2 regions of the Micromonospora sp. SL4-19 genome follow, and region 2 is predicted to be linked to the other one. Evidence: predicted binding sites of a transcription regulator. Region 2 holds the regulator's gene; the other holds the start of a gene.
The links. The regulator HspR, encoded in region 2, represses chaperone genes until heat shock. The targets are predictions, from matches to a motif close to TTGAGTNNNNNNNACTCAA.
Positions count from the first base shown of each region.

Region 1: lon (endopeptidase La) is a predicted target of HspR. The motif match lies at 1,878-1,896, and genes of this name have one in related genera.

Region 1 is NZ_JBLROB010000003.1:116,236-120,649, forward strand. It holds gene ACNAVT_RS06515 (MDR family MFS transporter) at 1-1,138, opposite strand, end outside; gene ACNAVT_RS06520 (histone-like nucleoid-structuring protein Lsr2) at 1,326-1,673, opposite strand; gene lon (endopeptidase La) at 1,920-4,259, shown strand; gene ACNAVT_RS06530 (DEAD/DEAH box helicase) at 4,372-4,414, opposite strand, start outside.
Region 2 is NZ_JBLROB010000005.1:263,152-267,565, forward strand. It holds gene ACNAVT_RS10615 (cation:proton antiporter) at 1-1,004, shown strand, start outside; gene ACNAVT_RS10620 (hypothetical protein) at 1,175-1,603, shown strand; gene ACNAVT_RS10625 (hypothetical protein) at 1,733-1,942, opposite strand; gene ACNAVT_RS10630 (heat shock protein transcriptional repressor HspR) at 2,221-2,661, opposite strand; gene dnaJ (molecular chaperone DnaJ) at 2,691-3,872, opposite strand; gene grpE (nucleotide exchange factor GrpE) at 3,949-4,414, opposite strand, start outside.

The DNA.
Region 1 (4,414 bases), on a different contig from region 2:
TGACCAGGCCGCCCACGGTCGGGCCGGCGAAGCTGGCGAAGGCGTACCCCAGCGAGTAGACGCCCTGGTAGCGGCCGCGTTGCGCGGCAGGGGAGAGATCGGCGGTGAGGGCCGAGTTGGCGGGCGTCATCAGCATCTCGCCGAGCGTCCAGACCAGCACGCCGAGGCCGTAGCACAGGACGGTGTCGGCCATCGCGGTGACCGCGAACCCGCCGCCGATCACGACCGCCGCCACCGCGACGGTGCGGGAGCGGTCGAAGCGGGCGATCAGCCGGGGCACGAACAACTGGCCCGCCACGATCATCAGCCCGTTCACCGCGATGATCGGCCCGTACGCCGACGCGGGCAGCCCGTCGGCCTGCAACGCCACCGGCAGCATGGCGTTCGCCTCGATGCAGAGCCAGATCAGGCCGGTCAGCGCGGTGAAGGTGAGGAAGACGCGGTCGCGCAGCACCGTGCCGAGGCCGCCCCCGTCCGCCCGGCCGCGGTGCCCGACGGCTGCCGGCGCGGGCCGGGACTCCGGCACCTTGACCGCGATCAGGGCGGCGGTGCCGAGCAGCACGGCCGCGTTGATCACGAAGAGCAGCAGCGGGTCGGCGCGGATCAGCACGCCGGCCACGGTGGCGGCCACCGAGAACCCGATGTTGATCGCCCAGTAGTTCAGGGTCAGCGCTCGCAGCCGGTCGCGGTCGCCGACGACGTCGATGATGGTGGCGGTGAAGGCCGGCCGGGCGACGCCGAGGAAGAGCCCGAGGGTCAGGGTGAGCGCCGCGAGGGCGACCGGGCGGCCGGTCAGTCCCAGCCCGAGCGCGGTGGCCGCGGCGGCGACGTTGCCGACCAGCATCGCCGGCCGCCGCCCCCAGCGGTCCGCGACGATGCCGCCGAGCAGCGTGCCGAGCGCGCTGCCGGCGCCGTGCAACCCGATCACCACGCCGGCGTACGACGGGTCGAGGTGGCGCACGGAGACCAGGTAGACGCCGAGGTAGATGGCGACGAAGCTGCCCAGCCGGTTGATCAGCGTGGCGGTCCAGAGATACCAGAACGTGCGCGGCAACCCACCCGCGGTCTGTCCCCACCAGCTCGCCATCGCCACCCCCGGAGCGTCGTACGCGTAATGACCTCTCGCCGTGCTGGTCATTACAACCCAGGGGTAAGACGCGGACCGGTCGCGGGGTGATCATGGTGGTGCCGCTCACTGCTCACCGTGGGTGCCGGATGCCGGCGCTCCCGGGCGGTGGAAAATTGTGAACGCCGGAAAAAGCCAACCGGGGCCACGCCGATTTCTCAGCGTGACCCCGGTGTGCCCGACGGTGAACCAGGACGGCTCAACGGTTCTTGTACGCCTCCACCACCGAGACCGGGATGCGGCCCCGCTCGGAAATCTCGTAGCCGTTCTTCGCGGCCCATTCCCGGATGGCGCGGTTCTGCTCACGGTCCATTCCGGAGGTTGCCGGGCGGACCGTCCGACGCGCCGTGCGCCCGCTGTCCACCGGTCCACGACCGATTCGCCTGCCAGCGTTGATGTACGGGTCCAGCGCCTTGCGCAGGACGCCGGCGTTCTCGTCGGAGACGTCGATCGTGTACGCCACGCCGTCCAGGCCGAACTCGACGGTCCGATCCGCCTTTCCGCCGTCGAGGTCGTCGGTCAGAACGGTGATTACTTTCCTTGCCATTGCCATTGCTCCCTGTGTCGGGCGACGTCTGGCCAAGAGTTTGACGTATGGCGCGGCAAATTCGCAACAATACCCGCCGTTCGCCATTCGGCGAGTCGGCTAATCGGCCACCGGAATGGCGGGCCGGCGCGCTGTGCATCGCCCTCGACGGCGCCAGGACTGTGGCGTGGGTCACAGCGCGGAACAAGGGGAACGCTCTGTTACTTGAGTCTGACACGCTCAACTCAACGCGATAGCAGGTGTTCGATGGCAACTCTTCTTCCGGTACTTCCTCTGACCGACGCCGTGCTGCTGCCCGGCATGGTCATCCCGGTGACCCTCGACCCCACCACCCAGGCCGCGGTCGACGCGGCCCGCGCCAGCGGCGACAAGAAGCTTCTCGCCGTGCCCCGCATCGACGGCGAGTACGGCTCCGTCGGCGTGATCGCCACCATCGAGAAGGTGGGCCGGCTGCCCAGCGGCGAGCCCGCCGCGGTGGTCCGCGGCCTCGCCCGGGCTCGGATCGGTTCCGGCGTGCCCGGACCGGGGGCCGCGCTCTGGGTCGAGGCGACCGAGCTCGACGAACCCGCCCCGGCCGGCAGAGCCCGGGAACTCGCCCGCGAGTACCGCGCGCTGATGACCTCCGTTCTCCAGCAGCGCGGCGCCTGGCAGGTCATCGACGCCATGGAGCGGATGACCGACCTCTCCGAGCTGGCCGACGCGGCCGGCTACGCGCCCTGGCTCAGCCTGGCGCAGAAGACCGAGCTGCTCACGGCTCCCGACGTCACCGCCCGGCTGGAACTGCTGGTCGGCTGGGTGAAGGACCACCTGGCCGAGCAGGAGGTCACCGAGCGGATCAACAACGACGTGCGGGAGGGGCTGGAGAAGTCCCAGCGGGAGTTCCTGCTCCGCCAACAGCTCGCCGCGATCCGCAAGGAGCTGGACGAGGACGAGCCCGACGGCTCCGCCGACTACCGGTCCCGCGTCGAGTCCGCCGACCTGCCCGAGAAGGTCCGCGAGGCAGCCCTGCGCGAGGTCGGCAAGTTGGAGCGGGCCAGCGACGCCTCCCCGGAGGCGGGCTGGATCCGTACCTGGCTCGACACGGTCCTCGAGATGCCGTGGAACACGCGTACCGAGGACAACACCGACCTGGCCGCGGCCCGTGCGGTGCTCGACGCCGACCACGCCGGCCTGGCCGACGTGAAGGACCGCATCCTGGAGTATCTGGCGGTGCGCAACCGGCGCGCGGAGCGCAACCTCGGGGTGGTCGGCGGCCGTGGCTCCGGCGCCGTGCTCGCCCTCGCCGGCCCGCCCGGCGTCGGCAAGACCAGCCTCGGTGAGTCCGTCGCCCGGGCGCTGGGCCGCAACTTCGTCCGGGTCTCCCTCGGCGGCGTCCGCGACGAGGCGGAGATCCGCGGCCACCGGCGCACCTACGTCGGCGCGCTGCCCGGCCGGATCGTCCGCGCGCTGCGCGAGGCCGGCTCGATGAACCCGGTCGTGCTCCTCGACGAGGTCGACAAGCTGGCCGCCGGCTACGCCGGCGACCCGGCCGCGGCCCTGCTGGAGGTGCTCGACCCGGCGCAGAACCACACCTTCCGCGACCACTACCTCGAGGTCGACCTCGACCTGTCCGACGTGCTGTTCCTGGCCACCGCCAACGTGGTGGAGGCCATCCCCGGCCCGCTGCTGGACCGGATGGAGCTGGTCACCCTGGACGGCTACACCGAGGACGAGAAGGTGGCCATCGCCCGGGACCACCTGCTGCCCCGGCAGCGGGAGCGGGCCGGCCTGACCGCCGACGAGGTGGCCGTGGCCGACCAGGCCCTGGCCCGGATCGCCGGGGAGTACACCCGGGAGGCCGGCGTCCGGCAGCTCGAACGGGCCCTGGCGAAGATCCTGCGCAAGGTGGCCGTCGCGCTGGCGTCCGACCCGGCGCCGGTCCGGGTGGACGTCGAGGACCTGGTCCGCTACCTGGGCCGGCCCAAGTTCACCCCGGAGTCGGCGGAGCGGACGGCGGTGCCCGGGGTGGCCACCGGACTGGCGGTCACCGGCGCCGGCGGCGACGTGCTCTTCATCGAGGCGACCAGCATGGAGGGCGAGCCGGGGCTGACCCTGACCGGCCAGCTCGGCGACGTGATGAAGGAGTCCGCGCACATCGCCCTGTCGTACCTGCGGTCGAACGGGCGGCGGCTCGGGCTGGACCCGAACGCCCTCGCCGGGCGGCGGATCCACCTGCACGTCCCGGCGGGCGCGGTGCCCAAGGACGGCCCCAGCGCCGGCATCACCATGGTCACCGCCCTCGCCTCGCTGGCCAGCGGCCGCCCGGTCCGCCCCGAGTTCGGGATGACCGGCGAGGTCACCCTCTCCGGCCGCGTGCTGCCCATCGGGGGCGTCAAGCAGAAGCTGCTCGCCGCCCACCGGGCCGGCCTGACCGAGGTGATCATCCCCAAGCGCAACGAGCCGGACCTCGACGACCTCCCCGCCGAGGTACGCGAGGCGCTGACCATCCACACCCTCGCCGACGTCGCCGACGTGCTCGCCCTGGCGCTGCGCCCGGCCGACGTCGACGCGGGAACCCTCGGCGGTCCGAGCCTCACCGCCGCCTGAGTGCTCAGCCGGAGCGGACCGAACAGTCACGCGCCGGCCGGCAGCGGCCCCTGGCGCCCTACCGGGTGGCAGGGGCCGCTGCCCTGGCTTGGCCGCGGACAGGCGCGACGGATCAGCGCTGGTCGCCGCGGTCGAGGCGTACGGTCGCCTTGCGG
Region 2 (4,414 bases):
TGCTGGTCATGCTCGGCCTGGAATACAGCGCCAGCGAACTGGTGGGCAACCTCCGTTCGGCGGCCCCGGCCGGCCTGATCGACGCGGTGCTCAACGCGCTACCCGGCTTCGCCTTCGCGCTGATACTCGGCTGGGGCTGGCTGGCCGCCGTGGTGCTCGCCGGCGTCACCTGGGTCTCCTCGTCCGGGGTGATCGCCAAGGTCCTCGGCGACCTCGGCCGGGTCGGTAACCGGGAGACCCCGGTGATCCTCTCCGTCCTGGTGATCGAGGACCTGGCGATGGCCCTCTACCTGCCGCTGCTCACCGCACTGCTCGCCGGGATCGGCCTGATCAAGGGCGGCATGGCGCTCGCCGTCGCGGTGCTCACCGTGGTCGCCGTGCTGTTCGTCGCCATCCGGTACGGCCACCTGATCTCCGCGGCACTCTCCGCGAAGGACCCCGAGGCGCTGCTGCTCGGGGTGCTCGGCCTGACCCTGCTGGTCGCCGGCGTCGCGGCCAAGCTCCAGGTCTCCGCGGCGGTCGGGGCGTTCCTCGTCGGCATCGCCCTCTCCGGGCCGGTGGCACACCACGCCACCGAACTGCTGTCGCCGCTTCGGGACCTCTTCGCCGCGGTCTTCTTCGTGTTCTTCGGGCTGGTCACCGACCCGAGGGACATGCCCCCGGTGCTGTTGCCGGCGCTGGCGTTGGCCGTGGTGACCATGGGCACGAAGCTGCTCACCGGTTACCTGGCCGCCAGGCGGGCCGGGATTGCCGAGCCCGGTCGGTGGCGGGCCGGTTTCGCGCTCACCCCGCGCGGCGAGTTCTCCATCGTCATCGCCGGGCTCGCCGTCGCCGCCGCGCAACCGGTGGAACCCCGGCTGGCGGGGCTCGCCACGGCGTACGTGCTGATCACCGTGGTGACCGGGCCGCTGCTGGCCCGGCTGCCGGACATGCCCTGGTTCAAGCGTTGGCTGCGTCGGCGTGCCGGTGCCCGGCCACCCGCACCGGTGCCGGTGGCGGATTGATTCCGCCCGGGCCGGGTCGACCGTTAGGTGGACCCGGCCCGGCCAACGGTCGCTGAAATTGGGTTCCGGGGAGGTCTTCCGCAGGCGAGGTGGACCGCGTTACCGTGTCGCCCCAGCAGCCAGGTTCTGCGGGTGGCCGATGCCCGCGAGCGGAAGCGGAAGGTTGGCCGGTGAGCGTGCAGGAAAAGACCTTCCACGGCTTCGCCAACCCGGTCGACCCGTCGCCGGCCGAGCTTCGGGCGTGGGCGTACCGGCCGGACTCCGTGCCGCTGACCTCCATGCCCCCGGACTGGGACCTGCTGGTCTCGGGTGACCACCTGGTGGGGACGCTCTTCGAGCTGGCCATGGATCCTGCCTGTCCGGCCCGCCGATTCGCCCTGCACTGCCTCTACATCTACGCCGCCGACGGCATCCAGACGAACTTCCGAGCCCACCCGAAGCGCCGTTTCCGGAAGTTGGTCGAGCGGGCCGAGCGGGCCGGCGACGAGCTGATGCGCAACTGGGCGCACAACGGTCGAGTGCTGCTCGCCCGGCCGGACCTCTTCGTCTACCGCGACTGGTGCGAGGGGGGCCTGGTGCGGGAGAACCGCCGGCTCTAGGCCCGCACGTCCCGGACAGCGAACGGGCCGGGACCCCCACACGGCATCACCGCGTCCCGGCCCGCACGTCCCCGACGGGCGAACGGGCCGGGACCCCCCGTGGGTCCCGGCCCGCACGTCGACGCATCGTCAACTCGGCGATCCGCCCTGCTTTCTGAGCCGTTCGTCGGCCCTGGCCCGGTCGATGCCGTGGTCCACCTGGTCGAGGAAGCGGCCGTCTTTGATCTTGTCGGTGAAACGACCGTCGAGGATCCGGGCGAACTGCCCACGGACGCTCTCGGCTACCTGCTCCAGCCGGTCCTCCGCCTGTTGCGCCACCTTCTTCGCCGATTCCGCCATGGCTCCCCCTGCCAGTTCGGCGTCCGGATTGAGTTGGTTGGGCCTGATTCACAGGTTATCGGACCCGCCCGGTCCGGCGATCGGCTTTCCCTGAACCCGCCTGAGCCGCCAACCAGGAACGATCGGTGGACCGCCACGGAGGTCGCTGGGCGGACCTGGCGTGCACGGCGTTCCACCCATGGGGCCGCAGCGGCGTAACCGGGCGGAGAAGCGCGAAGGCCGGCGCGGCCCGAGAGGGGCACACGCCGGCCCGCGTAAGTGGGCGGCAGAGCGCGGGATCAGCGGTCGCCGGTGCGCCGGGGTCGCCAGACGACCAGCGCCGTCGAGGTGCGGTTGGTGGGCACGAGGTCACCGCGCGGGAAACCGCCCAGCGACTCCAGCTCCGCGATCCGGCGGTAGGCGGCGTCCAGCTCCGCCTCCAGCCGGGCCACCCGCCGCTGGGCCTCCTCCAGCAACCGTTCCAGGCCGATGATCCGCTTGACCCCGGCCAGGTTGATCCCGTCGTCCTGGCTGAGTCGCTGCACCTCCCGGAGCAACACCACGTCCCGGACGCTGTACCGGCGGCCGCCGCCGGACGCCCGGCCGGCCTGCACCAAGCCCAGCCGGTCGTACTGGCGCAGGGTCTGCGGGTGCATCCCCGCCATCCGCGCCGCCACCGAGATCATCAGGACCTTGGCCTCGTAGGCAGGGTCACCCGAGCCGACGAACTCCTCCGACATCCCGCTCACCTCCGCTGCCCTTCACCCGGTCAACTGAAACGACGCACCCGCGCGTCGAGATGTTCCCGCCCGGCGGGCGGGGTCTGCTCGGCGAACGTTTCCAGCGCCGCCCGCGCCTCGTCCGACACCTTCGCCGGTACCACCACGTCGAGAGTGACCAGCAGGTCACCGGCGCGGCCGTCCTTGCGTACGACGCCCTTGCCCCGGGCCCGCAGCACCCGGCCGCTCGGCGTACCCGGTGGCACCCGGAGCGTCACCGTGCCGTCCAGGGTCGGCACCCGCAGGTCGGTGCCGAGCACCGCCTCCGCGAACGTGATCGGCACGGTCAGGGTCAGGTCGTCCCCGGTCCGCCCGAACAGCTCGTCCGGACGGACCTTCACCTGGACGAACAGGTCGCCCGCCGGCCCACCGCGCTCGCCGGGCTCGCCCCGGCCGGCCAGCCGGATGCGTTGGCCGTCGGCCACTCCGGCGGGGAAGCGGACGTTCAGCGTGCGGGTCTTGGTGACCCCGCCGGTGCCGTGGCACTCCGGGCACTTCTCCTCGACGATGGTGCCGACGCCCTGGCAGTTGCGGCACGGCTCGGAGAAGCTGAACGATCCCTGGTTGCGGGTGGTTACCCCCGCGCCGTGGCAGACCTGGCAGGTCACCGGTTGAGTGCCGGGCTTCGCCCCGTTGCCGTGGCAGGTGTCGCAGACCCCGGGGGCGCGCAGCGTCAGTGGGATGGTCACCCCGCGTACGGCGTCGGAGAAGTCGAGCGCCACCTCCGCCTCGACGTCACGGCCCCGCGCCGAACCACGTGGGCGGGCCGCACCGCCGGCGCCACCGCCGCCCGTGAAGATCGAGCTGAACAGGTCGCCCAGGCCGCCGCCGAAGCGGGCCTCGCCGCCGGCCGCCCCGCCGAACAGGTCGGAGACGTCGAACGGCATGCCACCCGGCTGGGCCCCGCCGCGGGCGTTGCGGCGGAACGCGCCAGAGCCGAAGAGCGAACGCATCTCGTCGTACTCGCGGCGCTTCTTATCGTCGCCGAGCACCGCGTACGCCTCTGAGACGGCCTTGAACCGCTCCTCGGCCTTGGGGTCACCGGGATTGTGGTCCGGGTGCGACTCCCGGGCCAGCTTCCGGTACGACTTCTTGATCTCGTCGGAGGAGGCGGACTTCTCCACGCCCAGCGCGGCGTAGTAGTCCTTCTCGATCCAGTCCTTGGAACTCACCCGTCCACCCCCTTCCACGGGTACCCCGGTCGTCCCGCCCGCCCGGTGCGGGCGGACGGGACGTCACGGGTCGGCACTACTCCGGCTCGGCGACCGCGACCATGGCCGGCCGCAGCAGCCGTTCGCCGAGCTGGTAACCCCGGCGCATGACCTGCACACAGGTCGGTTCGGTCACGTCGGCGGAGGTCTGGTGGGCCACCGCCTCGTGCAGGGTCGGGTCGAACGGGTCGCCCTGCTCGCCGAAGACGGTCAGGCCGAACTTGCCCAGCGCGGCGGTGAGCTGCTCGGCGACCGCGCCGAACGGCCCCACCAGGTCGCCGTGCTCGCGGGCCCGGTCCAGGTCGTCGAGGATCGGCAGCAGCGCGGTCAGCACCGAACCCGTCGCCTGCTCCTGGACCAGGTTGCGGTCCCGGTCGACCCGCTTGCGGTAGTTGGCGTACTCGGCCGTCACCCGCTGGAGGTCACGGGTCCGCTCGTCCAGCTCGGCCTGGATCGCCTCCAGCTCGGCGCCGAGCGGCCCGCCCGGCTTGACGACCTCCTCG